Regions from separate parts of the Paenibacillus sp. LT-B23 genome, predicted to be linked through region 1. Evidence: riboswitches for the same ligand, from Rfam matches in the RefSeq annotation. Region 1 holds a riboswitch; each other region holds the start of a gene.
What was found. Region 1 has a riboswitch for glycine ahead of gcvT (glycine cleavage system aminomethyltransferase GcvT). Riboswitches for the same ligand answer to the same signal wherever they lie in the genome.

Region 2: linked by a shared signal. The riboswitch ahead of sdaAB (L-serine ammonia-lyase, iron-sulfur-dependent subunit beta) and the one ahead of gcvT (glycine cleavage system aminomethyltransferase GcvT) in region 1 are both predicted to bind glycine.
Region 3: linked by a shared signal. The riboswitch ahead of ACWXW9_RS17505 (alanine/glycine:cation symporter family protein) and the one ahead of gcvT (glycine cleavage system aminomethyltransferase GcvT) in region 1 are both predicted to bind glycine.

The regions. Positions count from the first base shown of each region.
Region 1 is NZ_JBSQBM010000007.1:156,290-167,170, reverse strand. It holds gene ACWXW9_RS11120 (BglG family transcription antiterminator) at 1-1,735, opposite strand, end outside; gene ACWXW9_RS11115 (PTS mannitol transporter subunit IIBC) at 1,818-3,296, opposite strand; gene gcvH (glycine cleavage system protein GcvH) at 3,812-4,207, opposite strand; glycine riboswitch at 4,508-4,699, shown strand; glycine riboswitch at 4,700-4,796, shown strand; gene gcvT (glycine cleavage system aminomethyltransferase GcvT) at 4,876-5,976, shown strand; gene gcvPA (aminomethyl-transferring glycine dehydrogenase subunit GcvPA) at 6,107-7,462, shown strand; gene gcvPB (aminomethyl-transferring glycine dehydrogenase subunit GcvPB) at 7,459-8,985, shown strand; gene ptsP (phosphoenolpyruvate--protein phosphotransferase) at 9,106-10,818, opposite strand; gene ACWXW9_RS11085 (HPr family phosphocarrier protein) at 10,811-10,881, opposite strand, start outside.
Region 2 is NZ_JBSQBM010000009.1:18,768-29,648, forward strand. It holds gene ACWXW9_RS12700 (Ig-like domain-containing protein) at 1-1,512, shown strand, start outside; gene sdaAA (L-serine ammonia-lyase, iron-sulfur-dependent, subunit alpha) at 1,887-2,786, opposite strand; gene sdaAB (L-serine ammonia-lyase, iron-sulfur-dependent subunit beta) at 2,776-3,465, opposite strand; glycine riboswitch at 3,675-3,787, opposite strand; gene ACWXW9_RS12715 (DUF6359 domain-containing protein) at 4,001-5,605, shown strand; gene ACWXW9_RS12720 (ABC transporter ATP-binding protein) at 5,930-6,961, shown strand; gene ACWXW9_RS12725 (ABC transporter ATP-binding protein) at 6,939-7,865, shown strand; gene opp4B (oligopeptide ABC transporter permease) at 7,880-8,848, shown strand; gene ACWXW9_RS12735 (ABC transporter permease) at 8,888-9,787, shown strand; gene opp4A (oligopeptide ABC transporter substrate-binding protein) at 9,830-10,881, shown strand, end outside.
Region 3 is NZ_JBSQBM010000013.1:114,085-124,965, forward strand. It holds gene ACWXW9_RS17485 (LacI family DNA-binding transcriptional regulator) at 1-953, opposite strand, end outside; gene ACWXW9_RS17490 (oxidoreductase) at 1,150-2,199, shown strand; gene ACWXW9_RS17495 (glycoside hydrolase family 1 protein) at 2,282-3,694, shown strand; gene ACWXW9_RS17500 (glycoside hydrolase family 1 protein) at 3,793-5,250, shown strand; glycine riboswitch at 5,442-5,518, shown strand; glycine riboswitch at 5,536-5,630, shown strand; gene ACWXW9_RS17505 (alanine/glycine:cation symporter family protein) at 5,790-7,208, shown strand; partial or broken gene ACWXW9_RS17510 (carbohydrate ABC transporter permease) at 7,361-7,519, opposite strand; gene ACWXW9_RS17515 (hypothetical protein) at 7,586-7,984, shown strand; gene ACWXW9_RS17520 (hypothetical protein) at 7,990-8,253, shown strand; gene ACWXW9_RS17525 (PTS transporter subunit EIIC) at 8,434-9,912, opposite strand; gene ACWXW9_RS17530 (MIP/aquaporin family protein) at 10,320-10,881, shown strand, end outside.

The sequences.
Region 1 (10,881 bases):
CCATGAGCTGTGCAGCAATGGCAGTAGGCTCTGTGACGTTTCCCCGCCCCGCCTCCAGCATGCAGATAGCCTGTACGGTAGCCCGTATATCCATCCCCTGATTTTCCAGCGGATACACTTGAAATTGCTGCACAATGTGTACAATTTCCTCGAGACTTTTCCGCAGCCCAGTGAGCCACTCCATGCCCTGACCGGGCTGAACGGCCTGTTCCTGCTGCTGATTATGGGGATGCTTGAGTGTAATATGCTGGATAAAATGACGCAGGCGGTCACTCTCCTCCTGCGTCAGCAACGGGCTGATCTTGAGGTAACGATCCGGTTCAAGCGGTAGCTCCACCGTCGAAATGATCAGATCATAATCCTCTTTCGGAATCCGCGCTGCCTCGTACCATGAGGCCCTATCCACGATTTTGATCTGTGGCAGCTCCTTGGCGAGCCTTGTAGCCAGCAGCCTGGATGATCCAATGCCGCTCGTGCAGACGACGATGGCACGCACCTCCCGCCGCAATTGCCGTAGCCGCTCCAGCGAAGCGCCGAAATGCATGACGAGAAATCCGATTTCTTCATCCGGCACTTCCATTTCTGTCATGTCCGCCGCAGCCTTCTTCACCGAGTCGAACAAGCTGCCGTAATCCTTGCGGATTTGCTGAAGCAGGGGATTACGGATGGATCTGCCTTCCTTCAGACGTTTGAGTACCGGAGCCATATGTGCAATCAGTCCTTCACGCAGAACCCGATCCTCTGCCAATGGCGTGCCTGTCTCTTCCTCCACGCGACGAATCAACTCATGAACCGACTCCAACAGTACGAGATCATCCAACGGCAGTAGCCGGGTAGAATGATCCTCGGCATCACGAAACAGCATTCTGAAATAAGATCGTTCCGGCTCCGGAAATTCAATATCCAGCGCCTCTGACAACTCTGTGCATATGCGTTCCACCATAGCTGTACGCAGCACGACATTCTCATCCGAATCCGTTTTCGAATACGAGAGACGATGATCCACAACGTATCCGAGTCGCAAACGTGCCAACGAAACGCAAATTTGAATCAGCAGCTCCATATATTTGCTTTCCACCATGTTTTCCAGCCATTTCTCATGGGGCTGCCAGAGGGCATTTTCCACGGTCAGCAGGTTCTCTCTGCCAATCATCTCCAGCAGCTTATCGGCGACACGCGTTAAGGGGCGGGGTTCTTCTCGGCTGGAAAACAGATCCGATTCGTCCAAATTTTCGAGAGCCAGCTCGGAAATCGCCCGTCTTTTGTCTGTCTCCCTGCCTGTAATCTCGACGCCGTACCCGCGTCTGCGCACAAGCACGAGTCCCCGTTCCCCGATCCAGTCTTGCAATTCGTCCAGATCATGACTGACAGTAGTTACCGTAACCTTCAAATCAGAAGCCAGCGCCAGCAGCTTGATCGGCTCCTGTGTATCCAGCAGCATACAGAGAACCACGATCTTTCTTTCCTCAGCCGAATATTCGTCCGACTTCGTATGCATCAATTGCTCCCGCAGACATACAAGCTGATCTGAGTCGGCATCCACATAGATTCCAATCCCTGATTTTTTCTCCAGCTTTACCTCATGAGCCGCTAACCAATGCTCGACTGCACTGAGTTCCCGGTGAACTGTCCTTGTGCTGACATTGATCTTCTCGGCAATTTCCCCGGCAGTTACCTCTTTGGACTGCTCCAGAAGATATTCCACGATGTCACGTTGTCGTTTCGTAATATTCATAAGCGCATACCGTTCCTTCCCAAGCTCATCCCCTCCGCAGAACATACCTACTGCACACAGGCGGCCTGACTACTACGGTGGATTAAGAATCGGATTTCAGACGTTCCACCAGCGCTTCGTATTCAGGGCTCTTCAGGAAATTGTCAATGGAAATGTGCTCGGCATTCGGAGCTACCGTTTTAGCCCGGTCTGTCAACGTTTTTTGCGTAATGACAATATCTGCATCCTGCGGAATCTCACTGATTGCCGTGTTCGTTACTGTAACGTCCACACCCGCCTGCTTCATTTTTTTGCGTAAAATCGAGGCGCCCATAGCGCTTGAGCCCATACCTGCATCACAGGAAAAGACGATCTTGTTCACATCTGATTTATCCTTGACCGTTTGAACTTCGGCAATCTCCGCAGCACGATCAGCTTCGCGGTTATCTTCCGTTACAGTAGCGTTTTCGCTTGCACCCTTGCTTTGAGTTTTCATATCCTTCATGCGGGATGCCGCTTCCTCAAGATCCTCTTCTTTTTGCTTACCTGTCTTGAGTAACACAGCAGCAACAGCAAACGATACGACCGCAGCAGCGATCACACCGCTCAGCATTGGCAAATATCCACCTTTTGGCGTCATCAGGAAATAAGCAATGATACTGCCCGGTGAAGGAGCTGCAACCAGTCCGGCACCTGTCAGCATGAAACAGAACGTTCCCACCATGCCCCCTGCTATAGCAGCAAGAATCAGAATCGGCTTCATCAAAATATAAGGGAAATAAATTTCATGAATCCCGCCGAAAAAGTGAATGATGACCGCACCGGGAGCCGACGACTTCGCAGAACCTTTACCAAACAGGCAGTAAGCCAGCAAAATACCGAGCCCCGGTCCAGGGTTGGATTCCAGCATGAACAAAACGGATTTGCCTGTTCTTGAAGCTTCCTCCAGCGCAATCGGACTCAATACTCCGTGGTTCAGCGCGTTGTTTAAAAACAATACTTTTCCGGGCTCAATAATGAGATTGACGAGCGGCAACAGCCCTGCGTTCACGAGGAACTGTACCCCTGCTGACAACACTTGACTGATGATTTGTACTACCGGGCCGATTGCCACATGGGCAAGCAACGCTAAAATCGCCCCGATAATCCCTGCCGAGAAGTTATTGACCAGCATTTCAAAGCCTGATTTAACTTTGCCGTCAATCGCTTTGTCGAATTTCTTCAATATCCATGCAGCTAGCGGACCAGCTACCATCGCGCCGAGGAACATCGGAATGTCCGACCCGACAATGACACCCATCGTCATAATGGCCCCGATCACACCTCCGCGCTGTCCGTGAATCATTGTGCCACCCGTATAACCGATCAGCAGCGGCAGCAAATAATTTTTCATCGGATCAACCAGTTGTGCAAACCCCTCATTTGGGAACCATCCGGTCGGAATAAAGAGTGCCGTGATCAATCCCCACGCGATAAAGGCCCCCATATTGGGCATAACCATACCACTGAGAAAACGACCAAAACGCTGTACGGCAACGCGCGCTCCTCCGTTTGAACTGGACTTTGTGTCCACTGTGCTCATATTCATATCCTCCTTATAGGTCAGCATTTTGCATCATTCGATTCCCAACGCTCGAAAGTACAATAGATAGACGAACTAAACCGTTTCGATCTATCTATTGCTAATTTGAAATCGCTCTTGGGATTGCTGCAAAATACTCAGGTAATAAGCATCACTACCTTTTCTTAAAATTCATACTAAATGACAACGCTATCTTCATCAACGAAATGAAAACGTACTTTCGTCATGAACGTTGATGACAACATTTAAATTTAAGATAAACAGGCGCGAAATCATTCTGCATAATTCCTCTTAATATGGCCTGTAACACGAGTATTTAGTCGAAAAACCATCCTGTCATCGGTACAATTTATGTATGAGGTCTATCCTCTAAACAAGAGAAAAGAACGTAATTACGTTTGTAAAAAAAGACAGCAAAAATAGCCGCTATGCCAATTCATCGCGACTATTTTTATACAAAATCGAGCGGACAAACGCCGCCCTTATTCAATTATCCAATCTACATTGCCCCATTATTACTCATTGGCAGTCAACTGCTCGTACTGATCCGCAGACAGCAGCTTGCTTAATGCTTCCTCTACATCTCCTCCAAGCTCCACTTCGATCATCCAGCCTTTTTGGTAGGGCGATTCGTTTACCAGCTCAGGTGTAATTTCCAGCGCTTCATTCACCTTCAACACCGTTCCCGTTACTGGAGCGAACAGGTCGGATACTGTCTTTACCGATTCAATAGTACCAATCTCCGCCCCCTGCTCAATCGCTGCTCCCTCTCCAGGCAGCTCCACAAAAACGATATCGCCCAGTTGATGCTGTGCAAAGTCCGTAATACCGATTCGTACCGTTCCATCCTCTGTGCGCTGAACCCATTCATGTTCTTCCGTGTACCACAATTGCTGCTTCACTTCACTCATCCTGCTCCGCCTCGCTTTCATATGGATTACATCGTTTCGCCTACCCATCTATGACAGGTTAAGATTATGACAACTAGAACTATGATGTCAATAATACTAACAAAAATATTTCACATTACTCCATATATCTTTCTAACTAAAAATACGACAGATTATAACAAACGCTTACATATCCTTATTTATGAATAAAATGTTTTTAATAATGTTTTTCATGACATTTTTGTTGACATTTCGAATAAATTTGCGTATTAATGGGTTATAACAAGTGCTTTTGGAAACACCTAATAATTGTAAACGCGGATGAACGTGGAGGGAGAGACTGCCAACACTCGCATCGCTGTTGCCACCTGTAAAACAAGGCAGCAAGCGAGTCGGATCAAGCTGTAACCAACCGGCAGCACCGGATGACGTATAGCTGATCCAAGGGTAGCGCCGAAGGAGTAAACCTGCACCGCAGGTGAATCTCTCAGGCAAAAGGACCTCTGCCGGACGCATCTCTGGAGAGCATTCGCCATACAGGCGGATCACCCAAGGGGAAACCTGGTACGCACCGGGGTAACTCTCAGGTATCAAGGACAGAGCTGAAAAAAAGTGTGTGGACTGCCGTCCATACGTTTTTTTCGGCCTGTCTTTTTGTTTAGCCGATCACACCGGATAGGAGTGGAAAAATGACTAACTTGCGAAAAACGCCGCTGCATTCATCCTACAGCACACTGTCGGGGGTTCGTTGCATTGATTTTGGCGGCTGGGAGCTGCCTGTACAGTTCAGTGGCATTCAAAAGGAACATGAGGCCGTCCGGCAACGTGCAGGATTATTCGATGTATCGCATATGGGTGAATTCTTGGTCGAGGGCCAGGAAGCCGAAGCATTTCTGCAACAGGTGACGACGAACGATGTCAGTCAGTTGGAGCCAGGTCAAGCCCAATACTCGCTCCTGTGTTACCCGGATGGAGGTGTAGTAGACGACCTGCTTGTTTACTGTAAAGGGCCGGAGCGTTACATGCTCGTTGTGAATGCCTCCAACATTGACAAGGATTGGGATTGGCTGCTTCGTCATGCTCCTGCATCCGTTCATCTGGAAAACGTATCAGATGCGGTAGCACTGCTGGCATTGCAAGGACCTGAAGCTGCTCGTATTGCCGCAGCAATGACAGACACGGACATTACGAAGCTGGCATCCTTCCGATTCAATGAGGATGTGCAATTGTTCGGGGCAAAAGCACTCGTCTCCCGCACCGGTTACACGGGGGAAGATGGTTTTGAATTTTATGTGCCCGCAGCGGATGCACCGGCAGTGTGGGACGGATTGCTTCGCATCGGTGAGCCGTATGGTCTGGTTCCCGCCGGACTTGGAGCCCGGGATACGCTGCGCTTCGAGGCGCGGCTACCGCTGTACGGACAGGAGTTGTCCGCTACCATTTCGCCACTGGAAGCTGGTTTAGGCTTCTTTGTCAAGCTGAATAAGGGAGATTTTATCGGCAGAGAGGCCCTGCAACGTCAGAAAGAACAAGGTATTCCACGCAAGCTGATCGGACTGGAAATGCTTGACCGTGGCATCCCGCGTGCCCATTACCCCGTGTTCGCGGAAGGACAGCAAATTGGCGAGGTCACAACTGGAACCCAGTCGCCCACCTTAAAACGTAATCTGGGTTTGGCTCTGGTGGACAGTCGTTTTAGTTCCCTATCCACGCCGCTGGAGGTCGAGATTCGTGGCAAGCGCCTGCGCGCCGAGGTGGTAGCCACACCCTTTTATAAACGTCCACACTGATTTAAACGCTCGTCTTACTATAACTATCGTGATAAGTTACTAACCGCTGCCCAGTTGGCAATCGTTTATTAATCATTTGTTAATCATTTTACGTTTTTACGATCTTGTTGGTTGAAAGGAGCCAGACCCAATGAAACAGCATCGTTATCTTCCTATGACCGAGCAGGATCAAGCTGAAATGCTGCGCGTGGTCGGCGCATCGTCCATCGACGATTTATTCAGCGATATTCCTGAGGCGATCCGGTATAAGGGGGAGCTGCCCCTGTCTTCTCGGTTAGACGAAAGAGCCTTAACCCGCCACTTATCAGGACTGGCCGGGCAAAATGCCAATACAGACACGCACGCCAGCTTTCTCGGCGCAGGGATTTACGATCATCATATTCCGTCTGTCATCCAGCATATCACTTCGCGCTCGGAATTTTATACGGCCTACACTCCTTATCAGCCGGAGGTAAGCCAGGGCGAGCTGCAAGCCATCTTCGAATTCCAATCGTATATATGCGAATTAACAGGCATGGCTGTAGCCAATGCCAGCATGTATGATGGAGCGACTGCGCTGGCAGAAGCAGGCTCATTAGCTGCCGCTGCCACCCGCCGCAAGCAGCTTATCGTATCGCGGACCGTCCATCCGGAGTCACGTCAGGTGTTGGCCGCCTATGCACGCGGGCTGGATTTGGATGTCGTGGAGATCGACTGTGTAAACGGTATAACCGACGTGAAAGCATTAGCGGCAGCCATATCGGAACAGACGGCGGCTGTTTTGGTCCAAAGCCCTAATTTTTTCGGGGCCGTGGAAAATCTGAAGCCGATGGCTGACCTGGTCCATGCCCACAAGGGTCTTATGGTTGTCAGCGCCAATCCGCTGGCGCTGGGCTTGCTGGAAGCACCTGGTAAGCAGGGCGCGGATATTGTCGTAGGAGACGCGCAGCCGCTCGGCATCTCCTCCTCCCTCGGGGGCCCAACCTGTGGTTACTTTGCCGTTTCTCAGGCGCATATGCGCCGTATCCCCGGACGTATAGTGGGCCAGACCACAGATCGCAACGGTAAACGCGGCTTCGTGCTGACCTTACAGGCACGGGAGCAGCATATCCGCCGGGAAAAGGCCACCTCTAACATATGCTCCAATCAGGCGTTGCTCGCCTTATCCGCCTCTGTGTATTTGTCCGTCATGGGTAGACAGGGCATCGCGGAAGTAGCCGAGCTAAACTTGCACAAAAGCCGTTACGCATTGGAGCAACTACTCGGCTTGAAGGGCGTGACTGCCTCCTTTACTGCACCCACCTTTAACGAGTTTACCCTGCGGTTACCTGAGGGTACCGATATGAATAAACTGCAAGCCGGATTGCTTGCTGCCGGATTTATCGGCGGCTACGATTTGGGCCGGGATTATGAGGAATATGCAGGTCACATGCTGATTGCCGTGACAGAGCAACGAACAAAGGAAGAGATCGATCAATTCGTACACATCTTGGGGGGATTGCTATGACACACACCACCGGACAAGATCAGGGTATACCGAATCCAGAAGTCGAATCCAGTCGAAATCAGATGAAAGAGCATGATCAGGCGCTCATTTTTGAATTGAGCAGACCGGGCCGTATCGCCTATTCCCTGCCCGAATGCGATGTTCCCCGCCGTCCGGTGGCAGAGCTTTTGCCGGATTATGCGCAGCGTAGCGAGCCTGCGGCATTGCCCGAGGTATACGAAGTAGACGTAATTCGACATTATACCGCACTGTCACGGCGCAATTTTGGCGTGGACAACGGATTTTATCCGCTCGGCTCCTGTACGATGAAATACAACCCCAAGGTAAACGAGGATGTCGCCCGTTATGCAGGCTTCGCCAAAATCCATCCGTACCAGCCAGAGGACAGCATCCAGGGAGCCATGGCACTGCTCCATACGCTTCAAAGCGATCTGGCCGCGTTAACCGGCATGGATGCCGTCACCCTTCAGCCCGCCGCGGGCGCCCATGGCGAATGGACCGGGCTGATGATGATCCGCTCCTACCACGAAGCGCGTGGTGAGCGGCGTACCAAGGTGCTCGTGCCGGATTCCTCGCACGGAACGAACCCCGCCAGCGCCGCTGTGGCAGGCTTCGAAACGATCACCCTCCCCTCCACACCGCAGGGGCTGGTGGATCTGGACGCGCTGCGTCAAGCCGTAGGCAATGACACCGCTGCGCTTATGCTGACCAACCCGAACACGCTCGGGCTGTTCGAGAAGCAAATCGCTGACATTGCCGCGATTGTGCATAAAGCAGGTGGCCTGCTCTACTATGACGGCGCGAACTCCAACGCCATTATGGGGATCACCCGCCCCGGGGATATGGGCTTTGACGTGGTGCATCTCAATTTGCACAAAACGATGAGTACCCCACATGGCGGAGGCGGGCCCGGCGCGGGACCTGTCGGGGTAAAGCAACGGCTCATTCCATATTTGCCCAAGCCGCTTGTCGTGCGTGATCCACAGGGAACGTACCACTGGGACCGAGAACAGGGAGATTCTATCGGACGGGTCAAGGCCTTTTACGGCAACTTCGGCATTCTCGTTCGTGCCTATGCCTATATCCGCAGCTATGGTCCTGACGGCTTGAAGCGGGTATCCGAATGTGCCGTACTGAATGCCAATTATATGATGCACCGATTGGCTCCGCATTTTGACATCCCTTATCCGGGGTATTGCAAGCACGAATTTGTGATGTCCGGGCGCGGCTTGAAGAAATTCGGAGTGCGTACGCTTGATGTTGCCAAGCGATTGCTCGATTTCGGCTACCATCCGCCTACGATTTATTTCCCGCTGAATGTAGAGGAATGTATCATGATCGAGCCGACAGAAACGGAAAGCAAGGAGACGCTTGATGCCTTCATCGACACCATGATTCAAATTTCGCGGGAAGCGGAGGAAACGCCTGAATTGGTGCTAAATGCTCCATATACCACTCCGGTCACGCGACTGGACGAAGCAACCGCAGCTCGCAAGCCGATATTGAATTGCTCATGCAGCTAAAAGCAAACTCCAACTCTATGGTATACAAAAAAGCCGGTATCTGTTAGATACCGGCCGCTGTATGTAGACAGCAATTTTTGTTGGAAAAAGATATAACCTTTGAAAATGTAATACCCTTCCTTAGCCTTCAATGCTTTGAACCAATTCAACAACCTGCTCGGCTGTTTGCATGTCCAAAGCTTTTGCAGCCAGTTTCTCCATGTCCGCGCGGGACAATTTCGAAATTTGACTGCGTGCTGGCAGAATGGAAGTAGCGCTCATGCTGAACTCATCGAGTCCCAGACCCAGCAGCAATGGAATTGCTGTTGTATCCCCTGCCATTTCGCCGCACATACCTGCCCAACGTCCTTCACGGTGAGCGGCATCAATAACCATTTTCACCAGACGCAGAATGGATGGGTTATATGGTTGATACAGGTAAGAAACCCGCTCGTTCATACGATCCGCTGCCATTGTGTACTGAATCAGATCGTTCGTACCGATACTGAAGAAATCAACCTCTTTTGCGAATTGGTCAGCCAATACTGCTGTAGAAGGAATTTCTACCATGATGCCCAACTGAATTTCTTCAGATACAGCTACACCCTCGGCTACCAACTTTTCCTTTTCCTCCAGCAACACAGCTTTGGATTCACGGAATTCGTTCAGTGTAGCAATCATTGGGAACATGATCCGCAGGTTACCGTGTACACTTGCCCGCAGCAAAGCACGCAATTGAGTACGGAAAATATCCTGACGATCCAGACACAGACGAATAGCACGGAATCCGAGGAATGGATTCATTTCCTTCGGCAGATCCAGATAAGGAAGCTCTTTGTCGCCACCGATGTCCAACGTGCGGACTACAACCGGTTTGCCTTCCATTCTTTCCAGAACGGTTTTGTATGCTGTGTACTGTACTTCTTCGGATGGAAGCTTATCGCGTCCCATATACAAGAATTCAGTACGATACAGGCCAACGCCTTCGCCACCGTTATCCAAAACGCCAGCTACATCGTTAGGCGTACCGATATTGGCTGCCAGTTCGACATGCACACCATCGACGGAAATTGTAGCTTCGCCGCGCAGCTTGCGCCACTCTTCGCGTTGCTTGTCGTATGCCACCTGTTTAGCCTGGTATTCCGCAACGATCTCTTCGGAAGGGTTCACAAATACGTGACCATCCAGACCATCGACGATAATCAAATCGCCGCTTTTAGCTTGGGACAATATATTTTTCGTTCCTACAACCGCAGGAATTTCAAGTGAACGAGCCATAATAGCCGAGTGCGAAGTACGTCCGCCGATGTTGGTTGCAAAACCTTTAACAAATTCGCGATTCAGCTGAGCTGTGTCGGAAGGTGTCAAATCTTCTGCAAGTACAATCGTTTCTTCGGCAATTTCTGCAGGACTGACAAAATGAACACCAAGCAGGTGATTCAGGATCCGCTTGGTTACATCACGCATGTCCGATGCGCGTTCTTGCAAATAAGCACTTTTCATGTTTTCGAACATGGAAATAAACTGTGTAGCTACTTCGTTCAGAGCATAGTCAGCATTAAGCTGCTCGTCTCTGATCTTAGCTTTAACCGGATCGATCAGTTCAGGATCATTCAGGATCAACAGGTGAGAAGCAAAAATCTCTGCTTTTTTCTCGCCCAGTTCCTGTAAAGTTTTCTCCTTAATCGCTTCCAATTCAGTTTGAGATTCTACTAAAGCCGCATCCAATCTTGCAATTTCAGCTTCAGCATCACCAACCGCGCGTCTCTCTACAGCGTAATTCGGATGCTCCAAGATAAACGCCCGGGCAATGGCGATGCCTGCCGAAGCGGCAATCCCGGAAATTTTAAGCATGAATTTCGCCCAGCCCTTCGTTAACGATTACATTTTCAAGAGCTTTAAGAGCGTCAGCAGCTT
Region 2 (10,881 bases), on a different contig from region 1:
TCGGTGGATGTGGATCAAACGAATAAGCTGAAAGCCAGCGAATCCAATATTTTTCTCCGTTTGGATGAATCCAAAAAAGTACAGGTTTCTGCGGTGTACCCGGATGGAACGGTAACGGATGTCACGGATAAAGCCACATGGTCCACAAGCGACGAAAAAATTGCGACGGTGACCAAAGGAACGATTATGGCGATTGGAGCGGGTTCGGCTACGGTGACCGCGAAGTATGGCGATAAGACGGTTTCGATTAAGGCAGACGTGGAAACGTCCAGATATCTGGATTTGAGCGAGGACAAGCTGAGCCTGAATGCCAAGGAATCCAAGAAGCTCAAGCTAACCGCGACGTACGTAACAGGTACGGAAGAAGATATCACGGATAAGGCAGAATGGAAATCCAGCAATGAAGATATTGCTTTTGTCAGTAAGGGTGAGGTAACGGGCTATAAAACAGGTGAGGCTACGATCACTGCTTCTTATGGCGGCAAAACAGTCACAGCGACGGTATCTGTGAATGTGCCTGGTGATCTGGCATTGTCCTCCAAAACGGCAACGATTGATATTAATGAGGACTATGTTGCGACTCTGACTGCTACCTATGCAGATGGTCGTAAGGAAGATGTTACACAGGATGCAGAATGGACTTCAAGTGCGGAAGATGTTGCTTCGGTATCCAAAGGTACAATTACAGGTAAAGCAGCGGGGAAGGCGGTTGTTACAGCCACTTATAATGGCAAAAAGCTGACCATTAATGTACAAGTCGGTCTCGTAGACCGTTTGGAAACAGACACACGCGTGATTGCGCTTGGTGCCCAGGAAACGAAGCAGTTGAAAGTAACAGGCGTCAAGAGTGGCGGTACAAAAACAGATGTAACCAAGGATGCCACCTGGACTACCAGCAATGTGAAAGTGGTCGAGGTTAGCGAGGGCTTGATCAAAGCGAATGGCAGTGGTAAGGCTACTGTTACAGCTTCTTATGGCAAGCAAAGCATTACATTTACAGTAGAAGTGGATGTGGCGCAACATATTGAGGCGGATGCTATCGCGTTATCGCTTAAATCCGGAGATCAAAAAACCATCGCAATTGTGGTCAAATCCAGTGATGGCAAAGAAAAAGACGTTACGGCCCAAGCTGAATGGAAAACGCTCAATTATAAGGTAGCTACGGTCAAAAAGGGCCAGGTTACCGCAGTAAGCTACGGTAAAACCAATATTCAAGCGAAGTTCGGCGGGAAATATATCACCGTACCGGTGGATGTCGATACGCTTAAATATTTGCAAACTGACGAAGTCTCGCTGAATTTGAAAGTAGGACAGGTAGCTAAAGTTACGGCTACAGCTACGTATAAGGATGAGTCGGAGAAGGATGTATCCAAGCCGGCTGTCTGGTCCTCATCCCGAATTATTGTTGCTACAGTTAAAGACGGCAGCATTAAGGCACAGGGTAAAGGTAAAGCTGTCATTACGGTGAAATATGCAGGTAAAACGACGAAGGTACAGGTGAACGTTCAGTAAGAAAAAAGGGGTGTCCCAAAAGCCATGGAAATGGCAATGGGGCGCTCCTTTGCTTTAGAGAAGGATATTCGTTGGCACTCAGATGGACGCTTCGCGAACGGACCGTTGTTCCAATCGCTGTTGTGACCAGATTTTTTCTATTCCCCTTAGCGGTGAAAATCCGGGCACAAAGGCGACCGCTTCCGCTTTTCCACAATCGTTCCGTCCTCTCCGCTGCTTTAAGCGAAAAAAGCTTCTGTAATCCTTCTAAAATCATAAAAAAACCGTTCTTTGATAAAATGGAAGTGTCGAGCAACCTTTTCACCTTCATGTGGCTGGCCAGACGGCAGCTTCTCTCCCGATCTACATGCGGGAGGAGGTTTACCGCTTAGAAGCTATGACTTATCCTTCTTGGCTGGTATGTTGCGCGTAAGCGACTCCGTCAGACGCTTGCCGGTCGGCGTTTGGGCCAGGCCGCCTTTGGCGGTTTCGCGGTGCTTGGATGGCATCGCGCTGCCGACTTCGAGCATCACGTCGATGACTTCGTCAGACGGGATGGCGCTGCGCACACCCGCCAGAGCCATATCCGCAGCGGCAAGCGCGGTCACGGCTCCCAGCCCGTTGCGCACGATGCACGGAATCTCCACGAGCCCGGCGACGGGGTCGCAAATCAGGCCGAGCGTGTTCTTGAGCGCGAGGCCCACTGCATGAATGGCCTGCTCTGGCGTACCGCCGCGCAGCTCGACCATAGCGCCTGCGGCCATCCCGATGGCTGAGCCAATCTCGGCCTGACAGCCTCCCTCCGCACCGGAGATGAAGGAATTGTTGGCGATGACGTAGCCAATCGCCCCAGCGGCGAACAGTCCGCGCACCATATGCTCGTCATCCCAGCCGAACCGCTCCTGCGCGCTGATGAACACGCCGGGGATGACCCCGCATGAACCCGCGGTAGGCGTGGCAACAATGCGACCCATGGACGCATTGACCTCCGACACGGAGAGGGCGTACGCCATGGCGAGTGCCGAGGCATCGCCAGAGCAGGTTTCCCCTGCACGCAAATATTCCGCCAGGCGTTTGCCGTCGCCGCCCGTCAATCCGCTGCGGGATACAGTGTCCTGTGTTTGCCCGCGATGAACGGCTTCCTTCATGACTTTATAATAATCAGACATTTGGCGGAAGATTTCTTCCTCCGGTGTGTTCGTCTCTTGTACCTGTTCCTTGATCATCAGGCGACCAATCGTAGTGGATTCCTCGGCGCACAAGGCACCTAATTCATGCAGATGGCTAAACCGCATCGGATTCAGCTCCTTTTTTCAAATTAATCATTTTGATTTCATACATATGAGGCAAAGCCCGCAGTTCGGCAATTAATTCAGCAGAAGCGGGGCTATCGGTTTCAATAGCAGTGAGCGCTTCGCCATCCCGGCCTTTGCGATCCACGTGCATGTAGGCAATGTTAATGTCAGCCGCACCCAGCGCCGAAGTCACCGCGCCCAATGTTCCGGGCTTATCCGAGTGAAGAAGCACCAGCGTAGGCAGCTCTCCAGTCAGATTGACCCGGAACTCGTTAAGCTGCTGGACATGAATGTTTCCGCCGCCGATGGAGGAGCCTAGCAGCGTGCGCTGGTCTTCACCTTTCCATAGCTCGAAGCGGACCGTGTTCGGATGGGGGGCGGGCAGTCCGCTGACAGCGAACTCTACTTCCATCCCGGCCTGCTCTGCACATTGCTCCGCATCCGGAATCCGGTAGTCGTCTGTATCGTAATTCAGCAGTCCGGCAATGAGTGCCAGGTCTGTGCCGTGTCCCTTGTACGTATCGGCAAATGAGCCGTACAGCGTCAGGCGGGCACGGTCAGGTTGCGCACCGAGCCAGTGCCTGGCAACACGTGCGAGCCGCACCGCGCCAGCGGTATGTGAGCTGGAGGGTCCGGTCATAGCCGGACCGATAATGGAAAATACATCTTTGAAACGCATGGTGTGGCCCCCTGTATGTTTGAATACCATAGTATATGGTGCTGCCGCGCTTTTGCACGGGTGTGACGGTTTCTAATGCTGACGCAGCATGTAAGCACAAAAAAGGACAGGATAAGGAAATTTCCCTTATCTCTGTCCTCGTTACCTGAGAGTTTCGTGCGGTGTATACCGCCTTACCCCTTGGGTGGCTTGCGCTCTCTCCAGAGTTGCGTCAGATGACGATACATGGACCTGAGAGATTATCCGCCAGCCGGGTGCTGACGTCTTGCTCCTTCGGTGCTGCCGGATGTGATTCCCGGACAGGCTCTCCCGTCATCTTCATTCGCGTATACCGTTCAACAATTCCTCCTAAGCGTAATGTATGCCATGCCCAGTGTCAATCACAGGTTGGAATTTTACAGAATCAGGTACCTTCTCAATAAAAAAGATTAAATTTTACATAATTATGGATGAAAACAGGAAGGAATTAGAAGGTTAATAGCTAATCTGATAGAGGACAAGCTAATTTATGGAATAATGGGAGGGACATTTACGTATGGTAAAAGGTTTCCGGTTCACAGGTTCACGCTTAAAAGGAATGCTGCATCTGGCGGCAATCGTATCACTGCTGGTAGGACTCTTCGTTCCATTCGGCCAGGTCAAGGCAGAGGGCTCGTTGACGGTAGCGGAAGCGCTTCAGCGTCAAAGCAGCGGAGGTACGGTGACGGTAGAAGGCTACGTCGTCGGACATGCCACCGGATCGAAAACAGCTAATTTCTCTGCCCCGTTTGCAAACGATTTTAACGTACTGATTGCGGATCAGGCGAGTGAACGCAATACGTCTAATCTGTTAAATGTACAACTGACATCCGCGTATAGAGGACCATTCGGGCTGTCAGGCCATCCTGAGCTGATCGGCAGTAAAATTCGCGTGACGGGTACGCTCGGTGCCTATAACAATTTTGGCGGCGTGAAAAGCCCAAGCGCTGTGGAGCTGGTAAGCGGAAGCGAGCCTGGAAATCCTGGTGATCCGGGCGAACCTGATCCTGGTACCCCGGGTCAACCCGGTACGACATTACCGGATGGAAAAGGCAAAAAAGTGCTGTTCGATAATACGCACGCACAGACAGCCGGAGCAGCAGATTGGGTTATTGATGGAGCCTTTTCCGATTTTGCGGGCGGACTGCGTAATGCAGGTTTTACCGTGGACCAGTTGGACCGTTCCATTCCTTTTACCTATGGAGAGCAGGCTATAACGTACGACAAGCTGCGTCCATACGATGTGTTCATCATTGGTGAAGCCAATGTTGCCTTTAAGGCATCCGAGCAGGCCGCACTGGTGCAATATGTGAAGAATGGAGGCAGCGTCTTCTTCATTTCTGACCACTATAACGCTGACCGGAACAAAAACCGTTGGGATTCCTCCGAGGTTATGAACGGCTACCGCCGTGGAGCCTATTCCAATCCGGCCAAAGGCATGACTACAGAAGAAGCTGCATCACCAGCTATGCAGGGATTAACCAGTTCCGACTGGCTGGCGACGAACTTTGGCGTTCGTTTCCGCTACAATGCACTTGGTGACGTGAACGCTACGGATATCGTAGCGGCAGATCAATCCTTTGGCATTACGAAGGGTGTACGTTCGATTGCAATGCATGCTGGTTCTACACTGGCGATTATTGACCCGACCAAGGCGAAAGGAATCGCTTATATCCCTACAGGCACGAAAAAATGGGGCAATGCCGTGGACCAGGGTGTCTATAACGGCGGGGGTCGTGCTGAAGGACCTTATGCTGCTGTAGCCAAGGTAGGTCAGGGCAAGGCAGCGTTTATCGGAGATTCTTCGCCAGTTGAGGATGCCACGCCGAAATATGTACGTGAGGAAAACGGACAGTCGAAGAAGACGTACGATGGATTCAAGGAAGTGGACGATTCCACCTTCCTGGTACAGACGGTCCAATGGCTCGCATGGAAGCAGGACTATACGAAGCTGTCCGATGTGGCGGGCCTGACGCTGGACCAGCCAACACAGCTACTACCGTTTGAGGAGCCTGCGGCTTCCACGGAACCGCAGCCTGAGCCTTGGGCTGCTCCGGCAGCGGGCTACAAATGGTACGATCCAAGAACGTTCAAATCCGGCTCCTATGGAGCGGCTTCGTAACTAACGAAGAGAGTACAATTTGAGCTGGACCAGCCAGTCGCTTGATCCCTTTAAGGGGGTCAGGCGGCTTTTTTTGCGCTGAAAATTAACCTGTGGTTGGTTATTTCATTACATTTTGTGCCAGAAAGGTCGCGCTGCTGCTGAATCATTGGTTTTTTAAATGATCATGATAGTCTAATCTTAATTGATATATCCATATACTGGTGATAGGATGAATTCAAATTATTCCGACTAAATCGGTATGTAATGTTGATGAGAGGTTTAACATCAAGCGTGGCGTGCATAAGCAGGACAAGGCCATGGAGAACGGAGGAAGCACACACATTGAGTATCGAGCCGGTGTTGGAGATCAAAGGGTTAACGGTATCTTTTCGCATTAAGGATCAATATTACCCCGCAGTTGACCATCTCGATCTGACGGTCAACCCCAATGAGGTGCTGGCTGTGGTCGGGGAATCCGGCTGCGGCAAAAGCGCGCTGGCGCTTTCGATAGCACAACTGCATGATCTGGAGCGTACCCGCGTGGAGGGACAGATTCTTTTTAAAGGCACGGATCTGAATCGTCTCTCCACAGGGCAAATGAACAAAATCCGCGGAGCAGGCATCGGCATGATTTTTCAGGACCCGCTGACAGCACTGAATCCGCTAATGAGCATTGGTAAGCAAATTGAGGAAAACCTCGATTATCATACGACCCTCTCTACGAAGCAGAAAAAGGCACGTGTGCTGGAATTGCTGGAGAGTGTGGATATTCCGAATCCCGTACGTGTATACGACCAGTATCCGCATGAGCTGTCAGGGGGGATGCGGCAGCGTGTGATGATTGCGATTGCCATCGCTTGTCGTCCTTCCCTCATTATTGCAGACGAGCCGACTACAGCGCTTGATGTAACCATTCAATCTCAAATTCTCGACTTGCTCAAGCAGCTTCAACAGGAGACTGGAAGCGGCATTATCCTGATTACGCACGATCTTGGCGTTGTAGCAGAGGTGGCGGACCGCGTGGTGGTCATGTATGCCGGAGAAATCGTGGAAAGCGCCAATGTTTTTGAATTGTTCCGACAGCCCCAGCATCCGTATACGCGTTCTTTGCTCGCATCCATGCCGGGATCGCATACCAAGGGAGAACCGTTGCACGTCATCGGAGGAATCGTCCCTTCCTTGCAGGATATTCCCCGCAATAGCTGCCGCTTTGCTCCACGTATCCCCTGGATTCAGCATGAAACGCATGAGGATCATCCCCTTTTAAGTGAGGTTTCTCCCGGGCATTGGGTCCGCTGTACATGTTATCAGCATTTTCATTTTGAAGACGAGGCAAAGGGGGAAGCTGCTCATGGCACTGCTGGAGCTAAATGATCTGAGAGTCCATTATCCGGTGCGCGGTGGTTTCTTCCAGCGTGTGGTCGATCAGGTAAAAGCGGTGGATGGTGTGTCCATCAGCATTGAGGCGGGTCAGACGTACGGGCTGGTTGGAGAATCCGGCTGCGGAAAAACGACTACAGGAAGGACGATCATCGGTCTAAATAAGCTGACGAGTGGACAGATTCTTTTTAAAGGAAAGGACCTTGCGGCCCTGAGCCGTAACAACCTCCATCCGCTGCGGAGAGACATTCAGATGATCTTTCAGGACCCGTATTCCTCGCTCAATCCGCGTAAGCGTGTGCTGGATGTCATCGCTGAGCCGTTGCGGAATTTCGAAAGGCTGAGTAGTGAGGAGGAACGCCGAAAAGTTCAGACGCTGCTGGAAAAGGTCGGCTTGAACGCCGATGCGGCCTACAAATATCCACATGAATTTTCCGGGGGACAGCGGCAGCGGATCGGCATTGCACGTGCGCTCACGTTGAATCCAAAGCTGATCATTGCCGATGAGCCGGTATCAGCGCTGGATGTGTCCGTTCAGGCACAGGTGCTTAATTTTATGAAGGATGTGCAGCGGGAATTTAATTTGACGTATTTGTTCATCAGCCACGACCTCGGTATTATCCGCCATATGTGCGACCAAATCGGGATTATGTACCGGGGGCGTCTGGTGGAGCAGGGAAGCGAACAGGATATTTATGAGCATCCGCAGCATTTGTATACCCAACGGCTCATTGCGACCATTCCGAATATAGATCCTGCCAAGCGGCTGGACAATGCTCAAAGAAGGCGAACGCTGTTGTCCTCCTACAAAACAGAACTGCCCAAACATCTGGACGAGAACGGCAAGCCGTTTGCGCTAAAAGCGGTAAGCCCGTCCCATCAAGTCGCTTTACCATAAAGGGGGGACAAAATATGTGGAAATTTACACTGCGTCGGCTGCTGATCATGATCCCTCAGCTGTTTGCTTTGAGCATACTTATCTTTTTTCTGGCGAAGGCCATGCCGGGAGATGCCCTGACAGGACTCATAACCTCGACACCCAATTTGAATCCGGCGGCGCTGGAGGAGCAACGGCAAAAATTAGGGCTGAATGATCCGGTGTGGGTACAATATGGCAACTGGCTTGCCCGATTGGCTCATGGGGATTTGGGAAAATCGTATGTACATAAAATCGGCGTCACCGATCTGATCGGTAGCCGTCTGGGAAACACGTTCTTTTTGGGTGTGGTGATCCTGATTTTGACGTATCTGATCGCGATTCCGCTCGGTGTACTTAGTGGACGTTATCAGCATAGTCCGCTGGATAAAATCGTGGTGGGCTATACCTATCTCAGCTTTGCGACTCCCTTATTTATACTCGCGTTGCTGCTGCTGTACATGTTCGGCTTCAGGCTTGGCTGGTTTCCGACCAGCGGCAGTGTGGATGTGGGCGTGGAGCCGGGAACCTCGGCATATTACATCAACAAGGCTTACCATCTTATATTGCCAGCGGTTACAGGAGCATTGCTCAGTACGACAGCCACGATTCAGTATTTGCGCAATGAGGTCATCGACACACGGTTAAAGGATTTTGTGAAAACAGCGCGTTCCAAAGGGGTACCCGAGGGGAAAATCTATTCCCGTCATATTTTCAAAAATTCGCTGCTGCCGATTGCCGCCTTTTTGGGCTATGACCTGACGGGAGTGATTGCGGGCAACATTTTCCTTGAATCCATCTTTGGGTATCCGGGGCTGGGTCAGCTATTTCTCCAGTCCATCACCCAACGCGATTTTTCAGTCGTGACAGCGCTGGTGATGATTTCCGGCTTTCTGGCATTATTGGGGACCCTTTTGTCTGATGTCATCCTGAGCAAGGTCGATCCTCGCATTCGGATCGAATAACGAACAACTTCAGAGGAAGGGGAGGGATGTAAGGTGTCCATACAGGTGGAGGAGGTTTTCACGCCGGAGATCATTCGTAAATCACCATCCAGCTGGTCTGTACTGCGCCGCGAGCTGGTGCGTGACAAAACGGCGCTGGTATCCATCGCGTTTGTGGTTTTGTTTTTGATCTTTATTTATTCATCCGTTCTGTTTGTGAATCAGGATGTAGTTACGACGGTGGATTTGGGCGCGATCCGTGAGGCTCCAAGCTCGGTGCATTGGCTGGGCACGGACCGGGCAGGCAGAGATATTTTCGGTCAGCTGGTCATTGGGGCGCGTAATTCCTTCACGATTGGCTTCACGATTACGCTATTATCCGCTGCCATCGGCTTGACGCTGGGACTGCTGGCCGGTTTTTATGGCGGCTTGGTTGACAACATCATCATGCGGATCATTGATTTTATTCTGGTGCTTCCGTTTTTGATGCTGGTGATCGTATTCGTCAGTATTGTCCCCAAGAGCGGCATAGGATCTTTTATTTTCATCATGACCGCTTTTTTGTGGATTGGAAAAGCACGCCTGATTCGAGCCAAGGTACTGTCGGAGCGGGAGCTGGACTATGTGCAGGCCTCCAAAACGCTCGGCACACCTAATTGGAAAATCATCTGGTTTGGCGTACTGCCCAATCTCAGCTCGGTTGTGATCGTCAATCTGACGCTCAGCCTCGCGGGAAATATCGGGATTGAAACTGGACTTTCCTATCTCGGCTTTGGGTTGCCAGAATCCACGCCAAGCTTGGGTACGCTGGTGAGCTACGCCAATGACCCGGATGTATTACAGAATAGCTGGTGGATGTGGTTGCCTGCTTCTTTACTTATTTTGGTGCTAATGCTGGCGATCAACTTTATCGGCCAGGCGCTCAAACGTGCCACGGATGCCAGACAACGATTGGGTTAATCGAAGTTCAATGATAAGGACAATGACAAGGAGGGGCTTACAATGGTTAAACGCTGGAAAAAAGGAATTCTGCCTGTTCTATCTGCAATTTTGGTGCTTTCTCTGGCCGCGTGCAGCGGCGCGCCTTCTGCTTCAAATGGAGGAAAATCGTCTGACGGTACAGGCGGCTCAGGATCAGACAGCAAGCAGGTGAATGCGACAGCGCTGGCGAAGGCGGTCAAGAATGATAAGGCACCGATTAAGGGCGGCGTCATCAATTATGCACTTGTGTCCGATACCCCTTTTGAAGGGATTCTGAATCCTGTATTTTATGATGGCAACCCGGATTTTGAAGTCTTCCAATTTTTCTATCCTTCTTTGTTTTCGATTGATTCCAATCTGAATATTGACGATAAAGGAGCGGCGACGATTTCCTTTTCCGCAGACAATAAGGCGGTGACTGTCAAAATTGATCCCAAGCTGAACTGGACAGACGGTAATCCCGTAACGGCGGAGGACTATGCCTTTTCCTATGAAGTCATCGGTCACAAGGACTACGAGGGTCCGCGTTACGATAGCTTTATGACCAATATTGTGGGCATGGAGGAGTATCATGCGGGTAAGGCCAAAACGATTTCCGGCATCAAGGTGCTGAATGAGAAAGAGGTTACCATTCAGTTCAAGGAGCCTAATCCTTCGGTGAAATCGGGACTCTGGTCTACGCCACTGGAGAAAAAGGTATTCCAGAACATCCCGGTGAAAGATATGGCCGGATCTGATCCTGTCCGTAAAAATCCGATTGGCTATGGGCCGTTCAAAATTAAATCTATGGTCACAGGTGAATCTGTGGAATTTGTCAAAAATAAGGATTATTTTCACGGTGAGCCCAAGCTGGATGGCCTTCATTTGAAGGTTGTGAACCCGAATGTCATTACAGAAGCGCTGAAAAGCGGAGAAATTGACTGGGCCAGCTATCCAACCACCCGTTACGATGAAGCCAGCAATCCGAAAAATGTACAGTTTCTCGGTCAGGAGGAATTGTCTTATAGCTATGTAGGCTTTAAACTGGGCAAATTCGATCAGGCCAAGAGTCTAAATATTATGGACCCGAACGC
Region 3 (10,881 bases), on a different contig from region 1:
ATGAGGCTGTATTGCAGGGTATGCAGCTCCATTTGGTGACCTACGAGCTGAGGGGAAAGCATGTAAAAAGCATTTTGCGCCTGAGCTGCAATCGGGTTCTGGATGGTTGTAATGCCCATAGTATGCGCAAGTTCCGTATTATCAAACCCGACAATCGCCAGATCTTCCGGCACGTTCAGCAGTTGTCTACGGGCTTCGCAGAGGATCCCAACCGCCACGTAATCGTTGGAGCACAGAATAGCCTGTGGGAATTCATCCCGATACTGTAACAAATCACGCACCACCTGTTCACCGTCACGGATGTTATAGATGGAAGAATAATTCCAATGCTGCAATACAGGAAGATTGTGCTGCTCCATAATATACGCATAGGCTCGTTGTCTGCTGTGGGTGTTGATGCTGCTCGGGCGACCAAAGGCATTGGCTATACGAGTATAGCCTTTTTGTATCAAGTGTTTTAGCGCTAGCATATATCCTTCATACTGGTCCATGGCGACGGAGCGAATATCAGTATGATCCATTCGTTGCCATGACACGATCGGGCCATACTTGCAATAAGTGCTTAACAAATCGGTATCATTTACACAGGAAATGATAACTAACGCATCAACTCTTTTTCTTTTCAGATCTTCGAAGGCCAGAAGCTCTTTCTTCTTGTCTTCTCCAGAAGTATAAATAATCGTTTGGAATTCATACTGGGCCGCCACTTCTACAAAGCTGTTCAGAAATGCGAGAACAATTTCATTAATGGTTGAAGTGATTATGCCAATTTGAAGGGTCTGACCTTTGGATAAGGAAATGGCGTTCCGGTTGGGAACGTAATCCAGCTCCTGCATGATTTTTAAAATTTTGCTTCTCGTTTCCTGGCTCACATGGGGGGAATTATTTAACACTCTGGATACCGTAGCTTTGGAAAAGCCAGCCAGTTTGGCAATTTGATCAAGATTCGACATGATGCTTCTCCTCACATAAGAAAAATACTTGACATGAAACGCGTTACAACGCTTAGGATGCTTATGAGGGCATTACGTCCATTTTATATCATCTGTCAATGCATTTCAAAAAAACAGTTCTTATGATGCGGGATTATTCTGGCAATACTTGCGATATCGTAAAGCTAAGCCTTTAGGGAACGAGGGGATTTGCGAAATGACGATTCAAATTGCATATTTAGGATTTGGTAAAAGTACAACCAGATATCATCTGCCCTATGTTCAGATCAGGGACACCTTTCAAGTATCGAGAGTGTTCACACGCCAAGTGAGGGAGGACATGGAAACGGCTTACCCGGACATTCAGTTCTCGGACCAAATTATGGACGTTCTGGGCGACCCGGAAATATCACTTGTCGTTGTATGTACGCCTTCCTCTACGCATTATGAATATGCAAAATTGGCACTATCCCATGGCAAGCATGTGCTGGTGGAAAAGCCTTTTTGTGAAAACCTTGAGCAAGCGTGGGAACTGACCCAACTCGCCAAGGAACATAATCTCATCATTATGCCTTATCAAAACCGTAGGTTTGACAGCGATTATCTGGCGTTCAAGGAAGCTCTCAATTCCGGAAAACTGGGCGACATCGTCGAAATTGAATCCCATTACGATTATTTCCGTCCCGATGCCAGTATGCCCGGCGGCAATCCTGTCAACGGAATGTACTACGGACTCGGTGTTCATACATTGGACAGGCTCATCGCCTTATTTGGCAGACCGGAGCAAGTCGGGTATGACATCAAGTCCATTCGTACTCCTCAGGGCGCTGATGATTACAACGAAACCATATTGTATTACCCGGACAAAAAAGTGATTGTCAAAACCTCTCTTGTGGTGTGCCTGCCTTACCCGCAGTTCACCATTCACGGGACGAAAGGCAGCTTTGTCAAATGGGGGGACGATCAGCAGGAAACCTGGCTGAAAGCCAGCAAGACCCCGGATACGGAAGGTTTCGGACTGGATGATCCGTCTTCCTATGGCAAGCTTAAATACGTGCTACCCGGTAGCAGTGAAGCTATTGAAGCTATTGAAGAAACCATTCCTACACCGGTAGGAGATTATGGACAACTGTATGACTCATTGTATGCGTCTATCGTGAACGGCACACCCAAGCTGGTGAAGGACGAGGAGATTTTGCTGACAATTGAAATATTGGAAAACGGCTTTAAGCAGCCTTCCCCGTCCATCGTTGATTTCCGGCGATAGACTTGCCATCAAGAAAGGAAGTTATGCCATAATGAAGCTCGGAATGATGCACAAAAATAACTCAAAAGGCGGGAATCTATTTATGAGTTCTCCATTTCCGGAAGGATTTTTGTGGGGCGGAGCAGTAGCTGCCAACCAGTGTGAGGGTGCTTACAACGAGGATGGTAAAGGCTGGTCCACTCAGGACGTTTCGCCACAAGGAATCAAGGGCCCTATTACAGAAGTGCCTACAGAGGACAATATGAAGTTGGTAGGTATTGATTTTTACCATCGTTACAAAGAAGATATCAAGCTGTTTGCCGAAATGGGCTTCAAGGTGTTCCGAACCTCCATTGCCTGGTCCCGTATCTTCCCGAACGGTGATGAACTGGAACCGAATGAAAAAGGTCTGCAATTCTATGATGATCTGTTCGACGAATGCCATAAATACGGCATTGAGCCGCTCGTTACCATTTCCCATTATGAAACACCGCTGCATTTGTCCAAGCATTATAATGGATGGGTTAACCGCGAGCTGGTGGGTTTTTATGAGCGTTATGCAAGAACGGTATTTTCACGTTACAAGGATAAAGTAAAATACTGGCTGACCTTCAACGAAATCAATTCGATTTTGGAAGAACCCTTTATGAGCGGCGGTATTTACACACCGAAGAAGGAACTGAGCAAACAAGACCTGTATCAAGCCATTCACCACGAGTTTGTAGCTAGTGCGACGGCTGTAAAAGTTGGCCATGAGCTTGCTCCAAATGCTCAGATCGGCTGTATGGTGCTCAGTATGCCAACCTATCCACTGACTCCCAACCCGGACGATGTGATCGCAACGATGGATTATGAGCAAAAGAACTACTTCTTTGGCGATGTTCATGTGAGAGGAAGCTATCCTGGCTACATGAAGCGTTACTTTAGAGAGAATGGCATCGAGATTCACATGGAGCCGGGAGATGAAGAAATTCTCAAGCATACCGTGGATTTCATCTCGTTCAGCTACTATGTAAGCACATGCGAAACAGCCGATAATTCCAAAAAAGGCGGCGAAGGCAATTTGATCGGCCGTGTGACCAACCCGTACCTGAAAGCAAGCGAATGGGGCTGGCAGATTGACCCGCAAGGTCTGCGTTATGTGATGAATATGTTCTATGACCGTTATCAAAAACCACTGTTTGTCGTGGAAAACGGTCTGGGCGCTGTCGATCAGCTCATCACGAACGAGCAAGGAGAAAAGACAGTTGAGGATGACTATCGTATCCAATACCTGAACGACCATTTGGTACAAGTAGGCGAAGCCATTGCCGATGGCGTAGAAGTGATGGGCTACACTTCATGGGGCTGTATTGACCTGGTGAGCGCATCTACCGCTGAACTGAAAAAACGCTATGGCTTCATTTACGTAGACCGTCATGATGATGGTTCAGGCACACTGGAAAGATACCGCAAAAAATCGTTCCATTGGTACAAAGAAGTCATCAGCACGAACGGACAAAGCCTGAAACGTTAATGTTGTGAACACAGCAAGCGGGGGATTTCCATTGCAACACCTGACGGGAATGCTCCACAAGTATTAACATATAAACTAAGAAAAGAGATGTTTATATTATGACCAAGACTGTAAAAGGATTTCCGAAGAATTTCCTGTGGGGCGGGGCAACCGCAGCCAACCAATTGGAAGGCGCTTTTGACGTAGATGGAAAAGGACTGTCCAGTGCGGATGTGATAGCTTATATTCCCAAGGATCAACGAACAAACGATCATGCTATGGACATTTCGTCCCAGCGGCTTGAAGATGTCTTGGCAGGTAAGGTAAACGCGCGTTTTCCAAAACGTGAAGGCGTAGATTTCTTTCATCATTATAAAGAGGATATCGCTTTGTTTGCGGAAATGGGATTTAAAGTGTTTCGTATGTCGATTAACTGGTCCCGTATTTTCCCGAATGGCGATGATGCACAGCCGAATGAAGCCGGCCTGCAATTTTATGACAATGTATTCGATGAACTGCGCAAGTATAACATTGAACCGCTTGTGACATTGTCCCACTATGAAACACCGCTAGGTCTGACACATAAATATAATGGCTGGTTGGGTCGCGAAGTCATACAGCACTACGTAAATTATGCAGAGACGGTATTTACACGTTATAAAGATAAAGTGAAATACTGGCTGACTTTTAATGAGATCAACGTGATGACGATGAGTCCGTTCACAGGTGGCGGTGTGGTCATTGACCGTGTAGATAACAAGCAACAAGCGATCTATCAAGCCCTGCATCACCAGTTTGTGGCGAGCGCATTGGCGACAAAACGAGGCCATGAGATTATTCCGGGCTCTCAAATCGGCTGTATGCTGGCTCGTATGGAAAGCTATGCACATACGTGTAACCCGGAGGACGTGCTGAAAAGTCAGCATGAAAACCAGATGAATCTGTTCTTTACGGATGTACATGCCCGTGGGGAATATTCAAATTATATGAACCGTTATTTTGAAGAAAATAATATTGTTTTGCACACAGAACCCGGCGATGCCGAAATTCTGAAAAACAACACGGTCGATTACATCTCATTCAGCTATTACATGACCTTGACCGTCTCTGCAGGACCGGAAGGCGAGAAGGCAGCGGGGAACCTGATTGGCGGCGTGAAAAATCCGTATTTACAATCCTCTGACTGGGGCTGGCAGATTGATCCGATCGGCCTGCGTGTTACGCTGAACACATTATATGACCGCTATCAAAAGCCGCTGTTCATCGTGGAAAACGGCTTAGGTGCATATGACAAGGTGGAAGAAGACGGCTCCATTCACGACACGTATCGCATTGATTATTTGCGCCAGCATATCGCACAAATGAAGGAAGCGATTGCGGACGGTGTGGATCTGATTGGTTACACTAGCTGGGGACCTATCGACCTTGTGAGTATGTCGACTTCCGAAATGTCCAAGCGTTACGGGTTTATTTATGTTGATCTGGATGATGACGGTAATGGAACACTGAAGCGATCCAAGAAGGATTCTTTTGACTGGTACAAAAATGTAATTGCCACTAACGGCGAAGAACTGTAATTCAAGCTAACTGAATATAACCCAATATGGCCTGGGGGCGGGTGCAGCAGAGAACATCATGAGGATGAATTTGGCTGCGCCCGCCTTTATTTTATAGGCTCATCTTAAGATAACCAAACGACTTCACAAATTTTTCACTTGTAAAAAGCTGAAAGTTTTCTGTATAATAAAAAACAATTTCATATGTCTGGTTGATGTTTGCGGGAGATGGAACGTAAGTTCCGACCGAAGGGGCAAAACTCTCAGGTGCTTGGGCTGATAACAGCAACAAGCGGGACCGTAAACGGACAGAACTCTGGAGAGACCCTTAATTGGGCGCCGAAGGTGCACCGCAGATATCATCTGCTTAAACTCTCAGGCAAAAGGACAGAGACGCGAATAACCTGTGACAGGGTATGCCCTAGGCTTTTTTATGAGCTGTTAGTGGCTGAATCCTGCACAAGATGGTTGTATTTTTTCGTGCCTTTAACCTCTCCAGGAGTCGAATCAGCGGATTTGACTCTTTTTTGTTTTTTAATATGCTGGAGGAGCGGGTTGAAATGAATTTGGTACATGTGTTAGAGACAATTAGCAGTTGGATATGGGGTGCCCCTCTGATCATTCTCGTCATGGGAACAGGTCTGTGGCTGACCATACGTTTGAAAATGTTGCAGGTTTTCCGCCTGCCTCTGGCGATCAAGCTGATCGGCAAGGCCCCAAATGAAGGTAGCGGGGATGTCAGCAGCTTTGCGGCCCTGAGTACGGCGCTGGCGGCTACAGTAGGTACAGGAAGTATTGTCGGCGTCGCGACAGCGATAAAACTGGGCGGACCGGGTGCTCTGTTCTGGATGGTTGTTGCAGCCTTTTTCGGGATGGCGACGAAATATGCAGAAGGTGTGCTTGCAGTAAAATACCGGGTGAAGGATCGGAATGGACAATTTTCCGGCGGCCCGATGTATTATATTGAAAAAGGGCTTGGACGCCGCTTTAAACCGTTGGCGATGCTGTTTGCTTTTTCCGGGATGCTGGTAGCGCTGTTCGGGATTGGAACATTTCCTCAGGTCAAAGCGATTGTATCCTCAACCGAAAACAGCTTCGGTGTTCCGCCAATTGTAACGGCATTGATTATTGCTACCCTTACGGGACTCGTTACCATTGGAGGACTCAAGAGCATTGCCAAGGTATCGACCAAAGTGGTCCCTTTCAAAACAGGCTTGTACGTGTTGATCTGTATGATCGTACTGATTCGGTTCGCCGATCAGATTCCTGCCGCACTCGCACTTGTGCTGCATTCGGCATTTTCCACGACGTCTGCGACGGGTGGATTTGCCGGGGCTACGATTATGCTGGCGATGCGCAGCGGGGTAGCCAGAGGGATTTTTGCCAATGAGGCCGGATTGGGAAGCGCACCGATTGCAGCCGCAGCCGCCAAAACCAAATGGCCTGCGGAGCAGGGGTTGATTTCCATGACAGGTGTGTTTATAGATACGATGATTATTTGTGTGATGACCGGGCTAACGCTGCTGGTTAGCGGAGTATGGAGCGGTCCTACCGATGCGGGCTTGATGACGCAGCAAGCTTTCTCCAGCGCATTCCCGCTTGGTGCAGAACTGCTCACAATCATTCTGATTATGTTCGCGTTCACCACGATGCTTGGCTGGAACTACTACGGAGAACGCTGTGTTGAATATTTGCTGGGTGTCAAATGGATTAAACCGTACCGTTATCTGTTCATTGCGCTGGTTGCCGGAGGCGCGTTTATTAAGCTGGATGCGATCTGGTTACTGGCAGATATTTTTAACGCAATGATGGCCTTCCCGAACTTGATTGCACTGCTTGGCTTGTCGGGAATTGTAGTAGCAGAAACCCGTACCTATATGGATTCCCTGTATCCCAACAAGAAAAAGGGAATACTCGCAGGTGCCAGTGCAGGAGCAGCCATAGACATAGAAGAAAAAGGACAAACAGTCAGCTCGTAAAGTCCGATATATCCGAATTTAAGAATATTGAATCTGCAAGATCATTTGCCAGGATAACGAAAGGGAGTGTCCCTCAGCATTACAGGCTGGGAGAACACTCCCTTTTTGCATTATAGAGCAGGATAAAGCTGGCTCAGTAAATCTAATCTTTGGTAAATACCGTTTAACTGGGACAGCGTAATTTGGAGCGTAAATTTGCGCTCATCGGTTAATACGATTAACGGCCATAAATAATCATTCGATGCTCCTATGAAGGTGAATGCGCCGAGAAATGCGAACGCAGGATGTAGAATAGGGAGCGCCACATTCCAATTTCCTGGACACTCATCGAGTCATTTGTGCTTGGTAATGCATCATCACAGTTTTGGTATACGGTGATGATGTTGCAATTTCAATTGCTGATGCCAGTCCTTATTTTCATCTGCTACAAATATCTGGCTAAGCCTAAGCGGTTCATTCCGCTGCTTATTGTGAGCTTCGTGATCTTCGGAGAGTGGCTATGGATGTACGATACCTTCGTATTCCAAGGAGCATATGCGATTAGTCTGCGTTACCTTGACCGCTTTTTCGTTAGTTATTTTATTTATGCTTTACTAGGTGGAATCGCTTGGGTATATAAGAAACAGTTCGACGGAGTGCTTCGCAGGATTCAGTTCATACTCATTCCGGTAATGCTGCTTATTCTCATTTGGACAAATCACGAATTTTTCGGTTTTGGATTTGAGGATATGTCCTTCGGAAATCTGATTTATCTGAAGCCGTCGCAAGGCATCTGATTAGCGTGAATTCCCGTTCACTTCCCTATTACAAATGGTTATCTACTTACGAGTATCGAGCCTTTACAGCGAATGTGTTCATTCTGGTCATCGTGCTGCGCTTGTTTGGTGACTTGATAGGCCAGCTTCCTTTCTTCGTGGGGCTACTCTTGGTTTATCTATCGACTGTAGCATGTTCCTTCAGCGTCGTCTTTGCTTTTGCGCAGTTAAAGGTGTGGGCTGAGGGGGTATTTCTGAGACAGAAAGGAGCGCACAGCACCAATCGCTAAGATAAGTGCTTAAAAATAAACAATACATGTAACATCGTGTATATGACACTATAATTTAGGTGTATCTAAGTTATTGGCAGATTGACGGCAATCATAAAGGGTATCTCGATGATTGAAGAGATACCCTTTTTGTGTAAAGAAGCGGCGGAGAAATTCAAGAGCTTATCGAACCTGAACTTACTACATCAACCGTTGTATTTCATCTTTCAGAATTTCGGATCGCGTACCGAAAATAACCTGTACCGTACCGCTGCCAAGCCTGATGACTCCCGACGCTCCGAGCTGCTTGAGAGCTTGGTCGTTAACCGCTTTGTCGTCTTTGACGACGAGACGCAGCCGTGTGATACACGCATCGATGCTTTGGATATTGTCCGAACCGCCGAGATAGGCCAGCACCTTGCCTGCATGACTGGACTGACTGTTGGATGTGGCACCCGCCTTATCATTGGGTTTGGGTTCGTTAGTGTCAGGCATGAGGCTGTCTTCTGCATCGTCTTCACGCCCAGGGGTTTTTAGGTTGAATTTGAGAATGATGAATCGGAACAGGAAGTAATATATGACGGCAAAAGCAAGCCCGACCAGGATCATTCGCCATGGGTGGGTGGAGAGCTTCATATTGACCAGATAGTCAATGAGTCCTGCTGAAAAAGAAAAGCCGAGTTTGACATCCAGTAGGTACATGATCAGGCCACTCAGACCTGTAAGCAGTGCATGGATGCCGTAAAGCAACGGTGCTACGAACATAAAGGAAAATTCGAGGGGCTCGGTAATTCCGGTCAGGAACGATGCCAGCGCTGAACCGATGAAGATGGAAGCGACCGCTTTACGTTTTTCCGGTTTGGCCGTATGAATAAAGGCGAGGGCAGCCGCAGGCAGAGCGAACATCATAATGGGGAAGAAGCCGGACATAAACATTCCTGCCGATTTATCGCCTGCGAAGAAACGCGTCAGGTCACCGTGAACGACCTCGCCTGCCGCATTGGTGTAGTCACCGATTTGAAACCACGCGATAGCGTTCAATACATGATGCAAACCGAGCGGAATCAGCAGCCGATTAGCGATCATGAATACCATCGACCCGATTCCGCCAAAGCCGACAATCCAGTTGCCGAAGGCTGCAATCCCGTCTTGTATTGGACTCCAAATCATACCGAGCAGAATGGCCAGAATCATGGTCGTGAAGGCCGTGATCATAGGGACGAAACGTTTGCCCGAGAAGAAACCGAGCCAATCTGGAAGCTGGATGCTGTGATATTTTTTGAACAGAAAAGCAGACCATCCGCCGATAAAAATACCACCCAATACCCCCATGTCCAGTTTGACGTCATCCGGGATATATGCAAATATGCCCGGTACTGCCGCCAAAATGCGGGTCAGCACCATGTAGGCAATGACTGCTGATAGTGCGGCTACAGCATCCCCGGCCAGGCCAATAGCAACACCGATGGCGAAAATTAACGCCAGATTGCCGAAGACAGCACCCGCCCCCTCGTTCAGAAAAGGAGTGACATAATGATTCAGAAATCCGCCCACTGCGGAACCAAGTGGTATATCCGTTTCATAGTTAATCAGAGCCAATCCTTGTAAAATCCCTGCGGCGGGTAGTGTGGCTACTGGAAGCATTAACGACTTGCCGATTTTTTGCAGAAATTTCAGCATAACATTCTTCCCTTCTTCGTCGAGTTTGGAAGCGTCGTACCATCCTGAAATTCTTACTGGACAACAAAAAAGAACCGCAAAGCGGATCTCTTTCCTTTCGCTTTCTAGCTCATAACTATGAGTTTGGTCATATACCCAAAAACTGGGTTGCCCATTTTTTACATCATAAATCGGGAAATCTGACACGGTCAACGATTATTTTAGTACATAAGAAAACGTAAATCCGCAGTTGACATCGCTTACAAGCTTATATAATATCAAATTTAAGTTAATAATCGTGACGGAGACAAGAGAGCCACGCAGACATCCCATGCAAGAGCACAGGGGGCGGTTTGTGATGGCTTTTCTTTTTTTGTGCGCGGTGAAAGCGATTAAAAATCGGTTGATCTATTGAGGAGGTAGGTTGTATGTCGCCATACGCAGCCGAATTCGTAGGGACAATGATCCTTATTGCTCTAGGTGGCGGAGTGTGCGCAGGGGTGTCCCTGAAAAAATCATTTGCCCACGGCTCTGGCTGGATTGTGATCGGATTCGGATGGGGGCTCGCGGTCGCCGTTGCGGTATATGCGGTTGGCCAGATCAGCGGAGCACATTTGAATCCGGCGGTGACGCTGGCGCTTGCATTTCAGGGAGCTTTTCCGTGGAGGGATGTTCCGGGCTATATTACAGCACAGCTTCTTGGGGCCATGGCGGGTGCCGTGATCGTGGTTCTGCATTATTTACCCCACTGGAAAGAGACGGAGGACACAGCAACCAAACTCAGTGTATTTGCTACAGGACCGGCTATGGATCATCCGTTCGCCAACGTGCTTAGTGAAATGATAGGTACTTTCATCTTTGTTCTTGCTTTGCAGTCATTCGGTGCCAACTCCTTTACTGAGGGACTGAAACCACTTATTGTGGGTTTTCTGGTTGTCAGTATCGGCTTGTCCTTGGGCGGGACGACAGGTTATGCTATTAATCCGGCTA